Regions from separate parts of the Paenibacillus enshidis genome, predicted to be linked through region 2. Evidence: riboswitches for the same ligand, from Rfam matches in the RefSeq annotation. Region 2 holds a riboswitch; each other region holds the start of a gene.
What was found. A riboswitch is a leader RNA that binds a small molecule or an ion and turns the genes downstream of it on or off. The one in region 2 is predicted to bind cyclic di-AMP.
Positions count from the first base shown of each region.

Region 1: another riboswitch for cyclic di-AMP. It lies ahead of ACE41H_RS10360 (TrkH family potassium uptake protein); the one in region 2 lies ahead of ACE41H_RS12365 (hypothetical protein).
Region 3: another riboswitch for cyclic di-AMP. It lies ahead of ACE41H_RS22030 (C40 family peptidase); the one in region 2 lies ahead of ACE41H_RS12365 (hypothetical protein).

Region 1 is NZ_JBHHMI010000007.1:82,048-87,358, forward strand. It holds gene uvrC (excinuclease ABC subunit UvrC) at 1-159, shown strand, start outside; gene ACE41H_RS10355 (CPBP family intramembrane glutamic endopeptidase) at 128-1,822, opposite strand; cyclic di-AMP (ydaO/yuaA leader) riboswitch at 2,076-2,223, shown strand; gene ACE41H_RS10360 (TrkH family potassium uptake protein) at 2,280-3,623, shown strand; gene ACE41H_RS10365 (potassium channel family protein) at 3,642-4,307, shown strand; gene ACE41H_RS10370 (hypothetical protein) at 4,357-4,602, shown strand; gene ACE41H_RS10375 (LysR family transcriptional regulator) at 4,889-5,311, opposite strand, start outside.
Region 2 is NZ_JBHHMI010000009.1:53,494-58,804, reverse strand. It holds gene ACE41H_RS12370 (rhamnogalacturonan lyase) at 1-2,152, shown strand, start outside; cyclic di-AMP (ydaO/yuaA leader) riboswitch at 2,326-2,520, shown strand; gene ACE41H_RS12365 (hypothetical protein) at 2,651-3,046, shown strand; gene ACE41H_RS12360 (DEAD/DEAH box helicase family protein) at 3,297-4,970, shown strand; gene ACE41H_RS12355 (AbrB/MazE/SpoVT family DNA-binding domain-containing protein) at 5,266-5,311, shown strand, end outside.
Region 3 is NZ_JBHHMI010000031.1:43,485-48,795, reverse strand. It holds gene ACE41H_RS22045 (TetR/AcrR family transcriptional regulator) at 1-295, shown strand, start outside; gene ACE41H_RS22040 (MFS transporter) at 367-1,587, shown strand; gene ACE41H_RS22035 (hypothetical protein) at 1,571-1,780, opposite strand; cyclic di-AMP (ydaO/yuaA leader) riboswitch at 2,127-2,262, shown strand; gene ACE41H_RS22030 (C40 family peptidase) at 2,267-2,740, shown strand; gene ACE41H_RS22025 (heavy metal translocating P-type ATPase) at 2,928-5,132, shown strand; gene ACE41H_RS22020 (ArsR/SmtB family transcription factor) at 5,202-5,311, opposite strand, start outside.

The sequences.
Region 1 (5,311 bases), on a different contig from region 2:
ATTCCGGGCATTGGGGAAAAACGGCGCAAACTGCTGCTTAAGCATTTCGGCTCCATTAAAAAAATAAAAGAGGCCAGTGTTGAAGATTTCCGGCCTCTCTCGATCGGCGACAAGCTCGCCACACAAATTATAGCTGCCCTTCAGGATGAGGAGTCGTAATAAACGGCTTCTCTTTTTTAGTAGGGTTGAAGAGATACACTACATAGCCGACTACAGCCGGCAGCACCATCCCGATGGCTCCTACGGCGATGTTGACGACATCTCCCATCGACATCAGGCTGATGCCCATCAGAATGCTGTCAAATATGACATGACTGAACATGGCGGTAATGAAGCCGTATTTAAGGAAAATAAAGCTGAACAGCAGCCCGAGGAACAGCAGTTCAATCGGACGGGTGATGACAGGATAAATCGGGTACAGGGTATGTCCGAACGCCCAGATCAGTGAGCTGAGGGCGCTGGCGGCCAGCGTGCTGCGCACGATCTTTCTCAGCATCGGGATGCCGAACAGCCTGTAAAGCGCTTCTTCCCCGATTCCCGCCATCCAGGCCATGATCGGCAGCAGCCAGGCGTAGGTCATATTATACGGCGACTGCGTTTCATCGATGGTGGACCAGCTGCCGATCAGCAGGTTGAGAATGACAAAGATGACGGACTGAACCCCAAGCAGGATGAAAGCCCACACATATCCGGCGCCCATGCTGCGCAGCACATACACTCCATATCCGGGCTCCTTTGCACGCGGCCACGGGTTGAGTCCTGCTGTTTTCCAAAGCCCGTTGCCTCCTACAAAGGAGAAGTAAATGATAACTCCCATCATCAGATTAAAGATGATTTGCAGACCGATGCCGAAGATCAGGATGTCGCTATTGGCGGATTGGGCTTGCAAATAAGGCATCATGTTGAGCAGAGTCAGCACCGAAATGGCAAAATAAACGAAGCTCAGAATAATACCGCGGGTAAACGAGGTATGACGTCGGGTCAAGCTGCTGTACACCACGGCAAGCACACCGAGCACAAAGGAAAACAGCATGTAGCCGATATAGTACAAAAGGTTGGCAAGCTTCGTCTGTTGATCGACATATTCCGTATGGGAAGAAGGAACGGCAAAGGAGGACTCCAGAGAGCGGACACCCCCGTTTTCAAACGTCAGTCTGACCTGAAGCATAGCATCCCCGATCTTGCTTCCTTCGTCCGAATAGGTAAGTCCGGGTTCACCTTCCCTGGTCTCAGCGGTTAGATTTTCCGTGTTATACCCCATTTGCTTCAGCAAAGGGGCAGCCAAAGCCTTTTTATCTGCAAGCGGCATACCTTCTTCGTATGCCCGCAGCAGTCCGCTCCGGGTTTCACCGTCAGGAAGAGCCTCGGTGTTGTTATAAAATCCGTCCCCGTTTTGAATAATAAAACCGGCAGGCTTCCCCGTCTGCAGACCGACATCAACCATGACGGTGCGGTCCTGCGCCGGGTCGGGAAGGCTGACCCGGTAAAATTCGTAAGGATACTTCCCGCCCCACTTCCGATTGTATTCGGGGATAAGCTGCTCTTTGGAAAGATACCCGTACAGTTCGGAATGTGCTTCATAGGCGGGAGCGGGCATTCCCCCTGCCGACTCTTTAAAACCCAAAACGGACTTGGCAAAGCCTTCTGCGCGCTCTACAGCCTTCTGTTTGCTGATTGCCTCCCCTGGCTGATTCTGGCTTAAGGATGCGAGAACCGGCAGCAGCACCTGCAGCAGCAGAAACACGGCGAGGCCGATGATGCCCAGGATGCTCAGCTTCTTGAAATCAGCGGTTAATTTAACCGGTTTTCCTATGGGATTCATCTAATACCTCCTTCATATGGACCATTTTAACATCTTTCCGTGAGAAGTTCCCTTCCTTTGCAGGAAGGGGATGAAAGGACCGCCATCGCTTCATAAACGTGTGTAAATGCGATGAAAAAGATGAAAGAATACAATAATGTAGGATTCATGAGAGCTGGAACGCTTCTTTTGCTCTGAATTGGCGTTATTTGAGCCTTTTTCATGAAAAGCATCTTTTGTGATGTACAAGGAGAAGGTTTATAATTTGTTTGCAATTGCATACAAGCCGAATTTCGTTATGAATACGGGGGAACCATTTAATTGGGGTGAATTTCGCATCTGGTCATGGGCCGGGTCTGAATAGGGCGATTTCTGCGGCCCGAATCCGTCAGCTAACCTCGTAGGCTGCAGGCAGGAACCTGGTCAGGCACTTGGTTTTCCGGTGTCTTTTTTTAATGACTTTTTCTAGAGGTGTATAATGATAATTCCCAAATTGAAATGGCTGCGCCTTTCCCCTCCGCGCATTCTCGTGAGCGGTTTTGCCCTTATTATTTTGCTCGGTGCAGGACTGCTTATGCTGCCAATCTCCAATACGTCGGGGGTGCCGCTGCCTTTTATTGACGCTTTGTTCACAGCGACGTCGGCTACTTGTGTGACCGGTCTGGTCGTTGTGGATACAGGCACGCATTTCACGGTATTCGGTCAGGTCGTCATCGCGCTGTTAATTCAGATCGGAGGCCTTGGCTTCATGACAATGGCTACCTTGCTGGCTCTTGTGTTCAAACGCAGAATTTCGCTGAAGGAGCGGCTGATTCTTCAAGAAGCGATGAATCAAACCTCCATGGAGGGTATTGTCGCCCTGATCCGCAAGGTGCTGTTGTACTCGCTAACCATAGAAGCAGTGTGTGCCGTAGTGTTCGCGGTCCGTTGGTCCTTTGACATGCCTGTAGGCAGAGCTATTTATTTCGGGGTGTGGCATGCCATTTCGATGTTCAACAATGCGGGTTTTGACCTGTTCGGCGATTTCCGCAGCCTGACGTTATACGTCAACGATCCGGTTGTCAACTTTACAGCCATGTTTTTGATCGTTACCGGCGGTATCGGTTTTGTGGTCATGTCGGATCTGGTGGAATACCGCAAGAAAAGAAAGCTGTCCCTGCATACCAAAGTCGTGCTTACGATGACGGCTATTCTTATTATTGCAGGAGCGCTCGTTATTTTCGTCTTTGAATTCACCAATCCGAAGACGCTTGCCAGCCTTCCCTGGTCAGGCAAAATCCTGGGATCGTTGTTCCAGTCGGTTACGCCCCGTACGGCGGGCGCCAATACGCTGGATATTGCGGGACTCCGTCAGGCCACGCAGTTTTTCATTATTATATTGATGTTTATCGGCGCGTCTCCAGGCTCAACGGGGGGCGGCATCAAAACGACGACCTTTACGATCATGGCTGGAGCCGTTGTGTCCATGATTCGCGGAAGGGAAGATATCGTGATTTACCGTTACCGTCTGGCTCAGGATCGTATTTTGAAAGCACTCACGATTACACTGCTCGCCCTTTTTCTCGTGATAGCTGTTACGATGATCTTGACGACTACAGAGGATCGTCATTTTCTGATGATTCTGTTCGAAACGACCTCTGCATTCGGAACAGTCGGGCTTTCCATGGGGCTGACGCCCGATTTGTCGGTGATCGGCAAAATATTGATTAGCTTCACGATGTTTGCGGGCAGGCTCGGACCGATCACGCTCGCATATGCTTTGGGCAAAAAACAGAACAAAGAGCTTTACCGTCACCCTGAAGGCAAAATGATTATTGGATAAGGGAGTTACAGATCAACAATGAAGATTCAGCAGTTCGTGATTATCGGTTTGGGACGCTTTGGCTCCAGCCTGGGATTGCAGCTTATGGAAATGGGATACGAGGTGCTTGGCATCGATAGGGATGAAGATGTCGTTGAGGAAATGAGCGAGCATCTGACCCATGCGGTGGCCGGTGATGCAACCGATGAGCAACTGCTCCGTTCCATCGGGGTCCGCAATATGGATTGCGGCATCGTGGCCATCGGGGACGACATCCAAATGAGCATTCTCGCTACTATTCTATTGAAGGAACTGGGCATCAAGACCGTGGTGGCCAAAGCGATCTCCAAGCTGCACGGAAGGGCGCTGGAAAAGCTGGGGGTGGACCGTATCGTATATCCGGAGCGGGATATGGGCATACGGGTCGCTCACCAGCTGGTTACCCCCAATTTGCTTGATTATCTGCAGCTTTCCAAGGACTACACCATTGCGGAACTGAATGTGCCGGCATGCCTGAACGGCAAAACGCTGTCTGAGCTGAATACACGGACCCGTTTCGGCTGCAGCATCGTGGCCATTCACACCAGCAACGGGGTGCTGATTGCGCCGACGGCCATGGATAAGGTGCACCGTGATGACATCATGGTCATCATCGGTACAAATGATAACATCGGCCGGTTCGAGGAAGAAGTGGTTAATCAGTAATCATTCTGCTCATTTTGTAAGTGTTAATTAAAAAATAAGTGGGAATAGCTTGGATAATAATATCGATAAACGAGGCCGGTTGGAGGAAGAGGTATTTTCCTACCGCAGCACGAAGGACCAAAAAGTGATTCTATACTGGCAAGGCAGACAAGTGATGATCTTGCAAGGAAAAGATAGCGAAAAATTCCTGCAGCGAATCGCCAATGCCAACGTCAGCCAAGAAGAACAGTTGATTATGGCCAAGGTCACAGGAAATTTTAAGCGGGGAAACGAAAAGCTGCCAAAGCGCCGGTAGGACTAGGATCAAAATTTGACAGTACCCATAACAAGCTCCCTAAAAGCATCGACTTTGCTCAGACTGCTAATGAAGAATTAGAAATAGGAAACAAGGTCAAGGACAAAGGGAGTCTTCCCTGACCTTGGCCTTTCTTCTTACTTTTCTTGTAAGAGGGGTATGCACGATACCAGCGGAGAAAACGAAGCAATTCCGGAGAAGCGCAGCGATCGCCTTTGGCCCGAAGGGTCAACAGCGATCGGAGGAATGCTTCGTTTTCGGAGCGTCTCGGAACCCCCTCTTTACCTCACACCATCCGGTAGCCGGCAAAGGAGGCGCGGGTTTCCCCGATCCATTGTCTGGCCGCCGGACCATGCTCGGCGGTTTCGGAATAGATGAGGCAGGTCGTACGCCGGGTCTCCTTCAGCTCCGGAATATAGAGCGCCACCAGGCCGTTATCCAGCAGCAGCTCGGAACGCAGATAAGACTTCGGCAGCAGCGCGGCGGCCTTGCAGGTCGGCAGCAGCCGGACGATCGCCTCAAAGGAGTCGATTTCCATGCGGATATCGGGCATGATTCCGCTCAGTTGGAACAATTCGTCGGTCAGCCGCCTGTACCAGGTGCCTTTGGAGAAGGTGATCATCGGCAGGCTCTGCAGATCGGCCATCCCGATCATGCCGCTTTGTGCAGTCAACGGATGGCCGGCCGGAACGACCAGTTCCAGATGGTC
Region 2 (5,311 bases):
GAATAATGCATTCTATGACCTGCCGCTGCAAAAACCGGCTGACGGGGTTACTCTTGCCGGAGAAACCTACACCTATTCGGCGAACGACATGAGTGTGGGGGATACTGACGGAGACGGGCAGTATGAGTTCTTCGTCAAATGGGACCCCTCCAATTCCAAGGATGTGTCGCAAAAAGGCTACACCAGTAACACTTACATTGATGCCTATGAACTGGATGGAACTTTAAAATACAGAATCGATCTCGGAGTCAACATCCGTTCCGGCGCGCACTATACGCAGATGCTGGTTTATGATTTCGACGGGGACGGACGGGCGGAGCTGATGTTCAAAACGGCTCCCGGCACCAAAGTCATCACCTACGACAAAAAAGGAAGGCCTGCCAGGGAGCGGTACATTACCATGCCGCGTGAAGACATCCGGGCAGGTTACAGCCATAAGGATGATTACCGGATGAGCAGCGACGATTATTATGAGCACATTGTGGACATGTTCATGAACTGGCACCGGCATGAAGAGGTCCTGAACGGACACTGGCCGGCGACGCTGGAGGAATGCTTTGGCATCGGGCAGCAGTACGATTATCCGCTATCCCGTGCGGATGCGGAGGAGCTTGCGGACTATTTTATCGATGAATACGCGCCTGCCCGCAGCAGCCGCAACGAGTTGCGCACCTTTGAAGGTTTTATTGTCGACGGCCCCGAGTATTTAACGGTCTTTGACGGAGATAGAGGGAAAGAGCTGGATACCGTGCGGTATGAGCCGGAACGGCATGATGACGGGCTGATGTGGGGAGATTACGCGATGGCCCGGATTGAACCCGGGAACCGGGTTGACCGTTTTCTCGCGGGAGTCGCCTATCTGGACGGGGTTCAGCCAGCCGCCATATTGGCGCGCGGCTACTACACACGCTCGACGATTGCAGCCTACCAGTGGGATGGCGAGCATCTGCGGAAGCAGTGGATTGCGGACAGCGGCTGGACGGTCATGAGCAATCCGTTCAATGACGGCCCGCACGGCAGGGACGGCACCGATCCGCAGCTTGGCACGCTGACGACCCAGGGGGCGCACTCCTTGAGTGTGGCAGATGTTGATCAGGACGGCAGGGATGAAATCGTCTATGGCTCGGCTACCCTGGATCACGACGGCAGCCTGCTGTACAGCTCCATGGATGAGATGCCTGAGCAGAGCGCAGCGCCGGGAACCACAGCCCGTCTGGGACACGGGGACGCGCTGCATGTTACGGATATTGACCCGGACCGGCCGGGACAGGAAATTTTCATGGTTCATGAAGGCGGAACCTATGCCCCTTACGGTTATTCCCTGCGTGATGCGGCCACCGGCGAGGTCCTCTATGGCGGCTACACCGGCAAGGATACAGGACGCGGCATGGTGGGAGATATCGATCCGGAGCACAGGGGGCTGGAGTCCTGGGCGGTTGGCCTATGGACGGCGGCCGGGGAGCAGCTCAGCAGCAGTATGCCGGGCACCAATATGAACATTAAATGGGCCGCGGACATGACAACGCAAATTGTGAACGGGGCGATTGACGTCACGCCGGTGATTGAAGACTGGAAGCGTGGTGTCCTGCTGACAGCCGATGGAACCTTGACCAACAACTACACCAAAGGAACGCCTTCACTTGTGGCGGATATTTTCGGGGATTGGAGAGAAGAAATGCTTGTCCGCAAGGCGGACAGCTCGGCGATCCGGATTTATCTGAGCACAGAAGTGACGGACCGCAAGCTGTACACGCTTATGCATGATCCGCAGTACCGGACCGGGGTAGCACGGCAAAATACGGCCTACAACCAGCCGTCATATACCAGCTTCTATTTTGCTTCAGACACGGATTGGGCGGATGTGCCGGTTTCCGTCTTCCATGCGCCCGCCGCGCTGAACGGTCTGCAATCCGCATTTGTGCAGTATCGTGCGGCCAAAGAAGTAAAAGGCGATCTGGCTTCCCGTCTGAACAGCACCCTGAAGCAGGCGCAAAGGCAGCTGGAGCAGGGGAATACCGGCAAAGCCGTAAGCTTGATGGAGAAATTCGCTTTCCAGATCAGCGGGAATAAAAAAGAGGAGCAGATTTCGCAGCGGGCTGCTTGGAGCCTCATCCGGTATGCACAGTTGTTTATCGGAACAGAGAAGAAATGATGTGAAAATCAGCTGAAAAACGAGGGTTTCAGCAGGCAGGCGGGCAAACGTTCCGCCTGCCTTTTTGGATTGCAGCAAATTTTTATTAGAAACGGGAATAGAAGTCTTTACACTTTCAGTCGGCCGGGTGTATGATTCAAATCGGTAATTTAAATATTTTCTTTGTGATGATTTTGCTTTTACCGCTGAATTTCCGCACAGAGCGGAAAATGGGGGAACCAAAGCGGCCAGCTTGTTCCGGCAGGAGAGTCGGAAAAGGCCTGGCTTGCAGGGGTGAATCGCGGAGGAGATTCCAAGGTCTCAGCCGCGTAGGGCGACTCTCTCGCCCGAATCCGACAGCTAACCTCATAAGCGTACAGGGAGAGGCAGCAAACCGACTAATATCCAGTCCATGTTTTATTGACATGTGGACCTTTGGAAGAAGCCGCGGGAAGCTACTTGGACGCCCTGGCTTCTTTTTTTTGTATCTTTGCTGCCCGAATATCGAGGAGGATCTAAATGCAAACCGAGACCATTCTCGTTGTTGCTCCTAACAACGATGGCCGAAAATTTGTGAAGCTGCTGCAGCATCACCATTTGCCCTTTGCGGTTCTGACGAACAGCGCTGTAAAAGAAAAGCAATTTGAAAAGCAAGGGGTGAAGCAAATTGTTCGGATCGATACGTCCATGACGGACAAATGGGTTATTCCCAAAATGACGGTGGGCCGTATTTTCATATTTGAGAGCAGTTTGAACCTCACCTGCCGCTACCTGCAAATCTGCAGATCATGGACAGAGCGGGAGATTTGCGTCATTACCCGGCAGCTGTTGCATCCGAGGGGCGTTTACCAGCGGATGGGGGCGAACCGGGTGATTTATACCAAGACAGGGGAAGTCGGATTTATTCTCCAATGATAAGCGACGGGTGACGGTATTTTTGTAATATAATATACCAATAAAAGGAGAGCAGACTGCCTGAACAGGGCTCACACGAAGAACTGGTGGCGAAGGACGGCTTCTATGCGGGACTGGTTAAAGGGCAGGCTTCCTGAAGGATGCAAAAAGGTGTGGGGATGGGCACTAAGATTTGTTCAGAATTCGTTCAGAACCGTATGTTACTTTGGGATGTAAAAAAGATATTACTACATCCAAAGGAATGATTGAGATGAGTGAACGGAAGAGGCGGCAGACAGCCGAAAGTCATCCGGATTCCATGGATCATCATCTGATCCAGATCACTTCATTACATCGGCAGCTCAGATTTGTAAAAGATAGTGAATTAAAGAAACAAATGCATCTCGCCGGACAAAGCAGAGGAGCGGGAGCCGGAAGCTATCAGCATAAATACATGGTGTTTGCGGCAGCGAAGGAAGCTGTCAAACGGGTAACAGGACTTGAACTGCACGAACTGCAGATGACTGCAGGCTGGTGGATGTCCGAGGGGAAAATTATTCAAATGGCCTCCAACGAAGAAAGATTGCTCGCCTCGGTTCTGGCATGCGCTTGGCGTGCCCTGCCAGGGCGCGGGGTGCACATGATGTCGACGGACAATCAATGCTCCTGGAGGGATTATAATGTGTTATATCCGGTATACACAATGCTTGGTCTCACCGTAGGCTGCAATCTTGCAGGCGCGTCAGCGGAAGAGAAGCAGCAGGCCTATCTCACGGATATTACCTTTGGCGATTTCCGGGAATTTGCAGCAGACTATTTGCTCGATCATCTGACCATGAATGCAGGCGAACGTATGCAGACGTTTAATGCCTGCGCGGTCATCGACAATGTCGAGCAGGTGCTTGTTCATCATCTGATGACCCCGATCACTCTTTCGGAACAGAGCGGAGCAGCGGAGCAGATGGTTGCAGGCGCGCATGCCGAAATATCGGTGCACCATTATATGCAGCAGTACGGGAGTATTGCGGGCATGACAGACCGGATTGGCGGAGAAGCCGCCCTTTTGCAGAGGGCTTATGGTCTGGATACGGTGATGTTGCCTGCTTCAGATTTGAGAAAAAGGTCCGTGACGGAGGAAGTCATCGGATATCGCCGGGAGAAGGCCTCCTTCAAGCTTAGCGGAACGGATGGCGGGCCGGCGTCCGGTTCGGCGGAAAGTTTGAGAACGGCGGGTTTGAAATGTTTGGTGAAAAGGGATTCCGGTGCAGCAGAAGTTTCCAACCGGGGAGTGGCCCGGCCGAAGACGGCAGAAGAACACCGCATGCTGATATGGCAGCCTGATGGGACACGCTGGGAAGAGGAATGGCTGTATGTTACGGAAATGGAACGGATTGTGCATACTCACCGGCAGCTTGTGTATGAGCGGCGTGATCAAATGTGGGAGAAGGCCAATATCAAGCATATACTGAATACCCATGTATCTGCAACGATCACTGAAATGGATACTATATATCTGGAGAAGATGCGAAACTGGTTGTTGACGATCGGTCAGGGTATGCTGGAAGATGACCATCTGCTGCTGCAGGGAAATGCTTTTGACGTTCAGGAGCTTCAGCAGGTCTGGTCGGATATATGGCAATGCCTGCTGAAGCGGCCGACGATGAGCAGGCATCTTCTGAGCTGGAGTCATAAATATATTCAATTGCTGGACAAATACTGGGCCAGGTATATGGAAGGCGCAAAGGAGCTGCGGCGGCAGGCCGGAATTGGCGAGAACGGCAGGGAAACGATGGTTCAGGCCTATCATGATGCCTGCTCGGAGCTGTTTCTGCGGATTAAAGCCGATTGGAGAACGGAGTTCACCAACTGGTTTTTAAGCGAAGCATTGCCTGCATTTACGGCCGTGCTACCGGAACAGCCGCTATGTGGCTCAGGAGCCACCTGAACGTTCAACATTGACCTAGGTCAAAAAAATAGTCTGAATTCCCTGGAAAAAGGAATTCAGACTATTTTGTTTTCATCTTTCTCGTCGTCATTGATCTTACGAATTTCCTTTCTTTTCTTCCTGGACTTTTTAAAACGGTGTCTAACCTGATTCTCGATATTTCCGGAATTATTCTTCGATGAATAATCGTTAATTTACCCAATATTGGATTGTGATAAAATCAAGTTTGATTAGATAAATTTATTTTTTGTATGATATAATTCATATATATAAGAAGTCCAAGGAGTTGATCGATGTGGATCATGTTGTTAAATCAGAAAGCGAAATTCGCACAAGATATC
Region 3 (5,311 bases), on a different contig from region 2:
ATATGACGAAACCTATCCTAAAGGCTGTCTGGTTACAAACACGATCGTTTCTGTGGATTCTCCGCACGAAGAGTTTCATCAATTGACGCGGGAAAGTCTGAATGAGCTCGAACGATTGTTTTATGAGCTTTTGCAAAAAGGCCAGCAGAGCGGCGAAATCAGCCCTGACAAGGATATCAAAGTGCTTGCGTCCCTACTGCTTCACCTGAATCACGGCATCAACGTTGTGGCCAGATCCACAAGTGACAGGCGAGCGGCCGAAGACATGATAGCTGCGGTAATTGAAATGCTGTAGCTAAATTTTTTTGAGTTTTCTGGAACATTCATTCCTGTAAAATGAAATCAAAATGTAAAGGGGCCCTTTTTATGAGTTCAATAGGAAATCAATCGGTTGTGAAAACCGTTCCGACGTGGCTGACACTTTTTCTGGCCATCTCGTGCGGCATCATTGTGGCTAATTTATATTATGCCCAGCCTTTGGTCGGGGAAATCAGCTCGTCCATCGGACTATCTTCGGGAGCGGCGGGCTTGATCGTTACCCTGACGCAGATTGGCTACGGCATCGGCCTGCTATTTATCGTCCCATTGGGGGATATTGTTGAAAACAGGAGGTTGGTTGTAGGTGCCCTGCTGCTCACTACACTGTCTCTGCTTACCCTGGCGGTGGCTCCAAGCGCCGCACTGTTTCTTCTTGCGGCCGCAATGATCGGGATCGGATCGGTGGCAGCGCAGATTTTGGTGCCTTATGCGGCCCATCTTGCCCCTGACGAAACCCGCGGGCGTGTCGTGGGAAATGTGATGAGCGGCTTGCTGCTCGGCATTATGCTTGCACGTCCGCTGTCCAGCATGGTCGCTGATCTGCTGGGCTGGCGTTCTGTATTCGTCTTATCCGCCGTACTGATTCTTGTGCTGGCTCTGGTTCTGGCCAAGGCGCTTCCTGCCAGAAAGCCGGTGACAAACGAATCTTACTCCAGGCTCATCGGATCGATGTGGCATCTGCTGAAAACTACGCCAATCCTGCGGCGCCGGGCCATTTATCATGCTGCTGTATTTGGGACCTTCAGCTTGTTCTGGACGACGGTTTCGCTCTTACTGACAGGGCCTGCATTTCATTTTTCGCAAACGGAAGTGGCACTGTTTGCCTTAGCGGGAGTATCTGGCGCGATCGCGGCACCGATTGCCGGCCGTCTTGCGGACCGGGGTTGGATTCGGCCGGCAACAGGGCTTGCTTTGGCTGCAGTCATCATTTCACTGGCTCTGCCTTTCATGGTTCATACCCGTTCGGTGCTTACCGTAACCATATTAGTCTTTTCTGCGATTCTTTTAGACATGGGCGTGTCGGCTAATCTGGTTCTCAGCCAGCGTGCGATTTTTGCCCTTGGAGCCGAGGTGCGCAGCCGGTTGAACGGCTTGTTTATGGCTATCTTTTTTGCAGGTGGAGCCCTGGGCTCTGCAGCGGGCGGATGGGCTTATGACCTGGGGGGCTGGAAGGCGGCGTCCGTCATAGGCATTGCCCTGCCAGCCATGGCACTGATCTATTATTTTACGGAGCGCCAACAGGTTCAAAAGGCTACAGCATCAAAATAATGTATACCCCCGCCAAAACAAGATACAAAATGGAGTAGCGGCGGTCGGTCTTCCAATCCCGGGAAGCCATGGCTATAAACAGGACGAACAAGGCATAGGGTGTTATGTTATATTCCACAAAAAATAGTGCGCAGATCAGTGCGATCAGTACAGCTCCTACAATTACGTTGTACCAAAGGGGATATCTTTTCATCAAGATCAACTCCCGTCGCTTGTTAAATCTATATTAACATAAGATTAACACGCCTCCGAAAGAAGTCCGACTCCGATAATAATATGGAAGCATTCAACCGGTTGAAGGAACTGCCACGACCGGTTTTTTACATGCCATCTTGACGGTGTTTTCCTCCAACCTGCGTGTAATATGTTTCTCGATTCAGCTAACTATGCATTACGTGTTTACATTTTTGTTTCTTTTGTGTTACTTTTATGGACTTCTTTTTTTAGTGATATATAGCCATTTTATCTTCGATCTATAAGGGTATTTCTTCCATTGACAAAGAGCATTCGGGTATATTACTCTGATTAAGGTTACAAAATTTTAATATTTGCCGAATTTCATTGTGTTTGAAAACGGGGGAACCATTCCGGGTGAATTATTCTTGTACATAAAAGAGTAAAGGGAACCTTCTACCTAACCCTCAGCTAACTCCGTAGGCGTTGAAGGGAGAACATTTTTTTGAAAAAAGCGATATTGTCGATTTTTGGAGCTGCCGTACTGTTTACATCCGGGGCTGCCACTACACATGCCAGCGAAGCACAAATCAACAGCTATGTTAGTCAGGTTGCAGGCACTCCATACAAATATGGGGGCACCACAACTGCAGGATTCGATTGTTCCGGTTTTATTCTGTACATATTCAACAAGTTTAGTTTGGACTTGCCCCGCACTTCCCAACAGCAGGCTAACGCAGGTATAGCAGTCGCCAAAGAAGATCTCCGGGCGGGAGACCTGGTGTTTTTTAACACAAGCGGACGCGGCATTTCCCATGCCGGCATCTATTTGGGGAACAATCAGTTTGCCCATTCCTCAAGCAGCCAGGGTGTTACTGTCAGCAGCCTGTCGGAGTCTTATTATCAGAACAGATATGTAACTGCCCGCCGCGTCATCAGCCAGACAAGCTATGCCCAAATGGTGAGCGAAGCGCGTTGACGAAATGAAAGAGGACAAGCCTGAAGTTATTTTCAGGTTTGTCCTCTTTTGCTATCCGGTCATGCACTTTGCACAGATTGGGAATACTGCATTGACAATCCTCTCCTTCACTACATATAATAAATTCAAAACACATGAACAATTATTCATATATAGTTATTTGGCTGCCAGGAAGGGGAGGAGCCTCATGGGTACAGCGGTTGAAAAGGTGAAACGGGAGCTTATACTGGAAGGCCTGGACTGTGCGAATTGCGCCATGAAGATTGAGAACGGTGTGAAGAAGCTGGACGGGGTTATGGACTGTTCTGTTAACTTTGTAAGCAAGACACTTACGATGGAAGTGGACAAAACGCATGATCAGGATGTCGTCACAGCAGCCAGGAAAAAAGTGAATCAGTTGGAGCCTCATATTCAGGTCGTGGAGAAGGGGAACGGAGCTGCTGCGAAAGCGGCCATAAGCCATGTGGCTGCACAGAATGGTCATAACCACGATCATGCTCACGACCACAGTCACGGGCACAGCCATGATCATGGGGCGGGCAATACGAAACGCATGATCATTCGCTTGATTGCAGGTGCCCTTCTTACAGGAGTCGGGTTATTGTCACCTGTTACGGGAGTAGCGGAGTTTGCGCTGTTCGCCGTCGCTTATCTTATTGTTGGCGGTGACATTGTCCTCAGAGCTGTTAAAAATATCCTCAGAGGTCAGGTGTTCGACGAGCATTTTCTGATGTCCATCGCCACCATCGGCGCCTTTGCCATTCAGCAGTATCCCGAAGGCGTGGCCGTCATGCTGTTCTATCAGGTAGGTGAGCTGTTCCAGAGCATAGCTGTGAGCCGGTCGCGCAAGTCCATCAGCAGCCTGATGGATATCCGGCCTGATTATGCCAACCTGCAGATGGGAATTGAGACGAAGCGGGTGGCCCCGGAAGAGGTTCGTGTCGGTGATCTCATCATAGTGAAGCCTGGCGAGCGGGTCCCGCTCGACGGCAAAGTGCTGGAGGGCAGAACCGCCATGGACACCTCGGCTTTAACAGGCGAATCCGTGCCGCGCGAGGTCGAGCCCGGGGATGAGGTATTAAGCGGCTTTGTTAACAAAAACGGAGTATTGACCGTTGAAGTTGCTAAAAGCTACGGTGAATCCACCGTTTCCAAAATTTTGGAGCTGGTACAAAATGCAAGCAGCAAGAAGGCGCCGACGGAGCAGTTTATTACGAAATTCGCACGCTATTATACGCCGGTTGTCGTCATTGTCGCCACCCTGCTGGCCGTCGTGCCGCCATTGCTGATCAGTGGTGCCACGTTTTCCGAATGGGTCTACCGTGCTCTGGTGTTTCTCGTTATTTCCTGCCCTTGCGCGTTGGTGGTGTCCATTCCGCTCGGATTTTTCGGCGGGATCGGGGCGGCCTCCAGGCAAGGTGTGCTCGTGAAGGGCAGCAACTATCTTGAAGCCCTGAATGATGTAAAATATGTCGTATTCGATAAAACAGGCACCCTTACGAAAGGGGCCTTTACCGTGACCGGGATTTATCCAGCTAACGGGGCAACCCGGGAGGAGCTGCTCCGCAGCGCTGCTTATGCCGAGCTCCATTCCAATCACCCGATTGCCGAATCCATTCGCGCAGCTTACGGGCAAGAGCTGCAGGCGGCTGATGTTCAGGAATATAACGAAATCGCGGGCCACGGCATTCAGGTGCGGTTTGAAGGAAAACAGATTCTGGCCGGCAATGCCAAGCTCATGAACCGGGAGCAGATTCCTTTCGAGACACCTGAAGAACCGGGAACGGTCGTGCACGTAGCTATCGATGGGAGCTATGCGGGGTATATCGTCATTGCGGACGAGATTAAGGAGGATGCGGAACAGACCATCCGCTCCTTGAAAGAGCTGGGCATGAAAAAGACGATCATGCTTACCGGTGATGCGAAAGCTGTTGGTGAGGCCGTAGGCCGGAAGCTTGGTCTGGACGAAGTGCACGCCGAGCTCCTGCCGCAGCATAAGGTAGAGGAGATTGAGAAGCTGGACCGGCAAAAAGCACGCAGGGACAAAATTGCCTTTATCGGTGACGGCATGAATGATACTCCCGTACTTGCGCGGGCCGATGTCGGGATTGCCATGGGCGGTCTGGGCTCGGATGCGGCGATTGAGGCTGCGGACATCGTTATTATGACCGACGAGCCTTCCAAGCTGTTATCCGCGATCCATATCGCCAGACGCACACGCCGCATTGTATGGCAGAATATTTTGTTTGCCCTGGGGGTCAAAGCCGTATTTCTCCTGCTGGGAGCCTTCGGCATTGCTACGATGTGGGAGGCCGTATTCTCCGATGTCGGGGTTACGCTGCTGGCCGTGCTGAATGCCATGAGGGTGCTGCGAACGAAGGAATTAGCGTAAAATTTGCCTGAAAAAACGAAACACAGCGTCAACCCGGAGCCAATATGCACCGATTGATGCTGTGTTTTTTTACTGATGGGTAATATGCTGATGGGTTTGCAGAAAAATTTGCTCTACATGGGTATCGTCAAGTGAGTAGAACACCGTTTTTCCCACCTTCCGGCGTTTGACGATGCGTA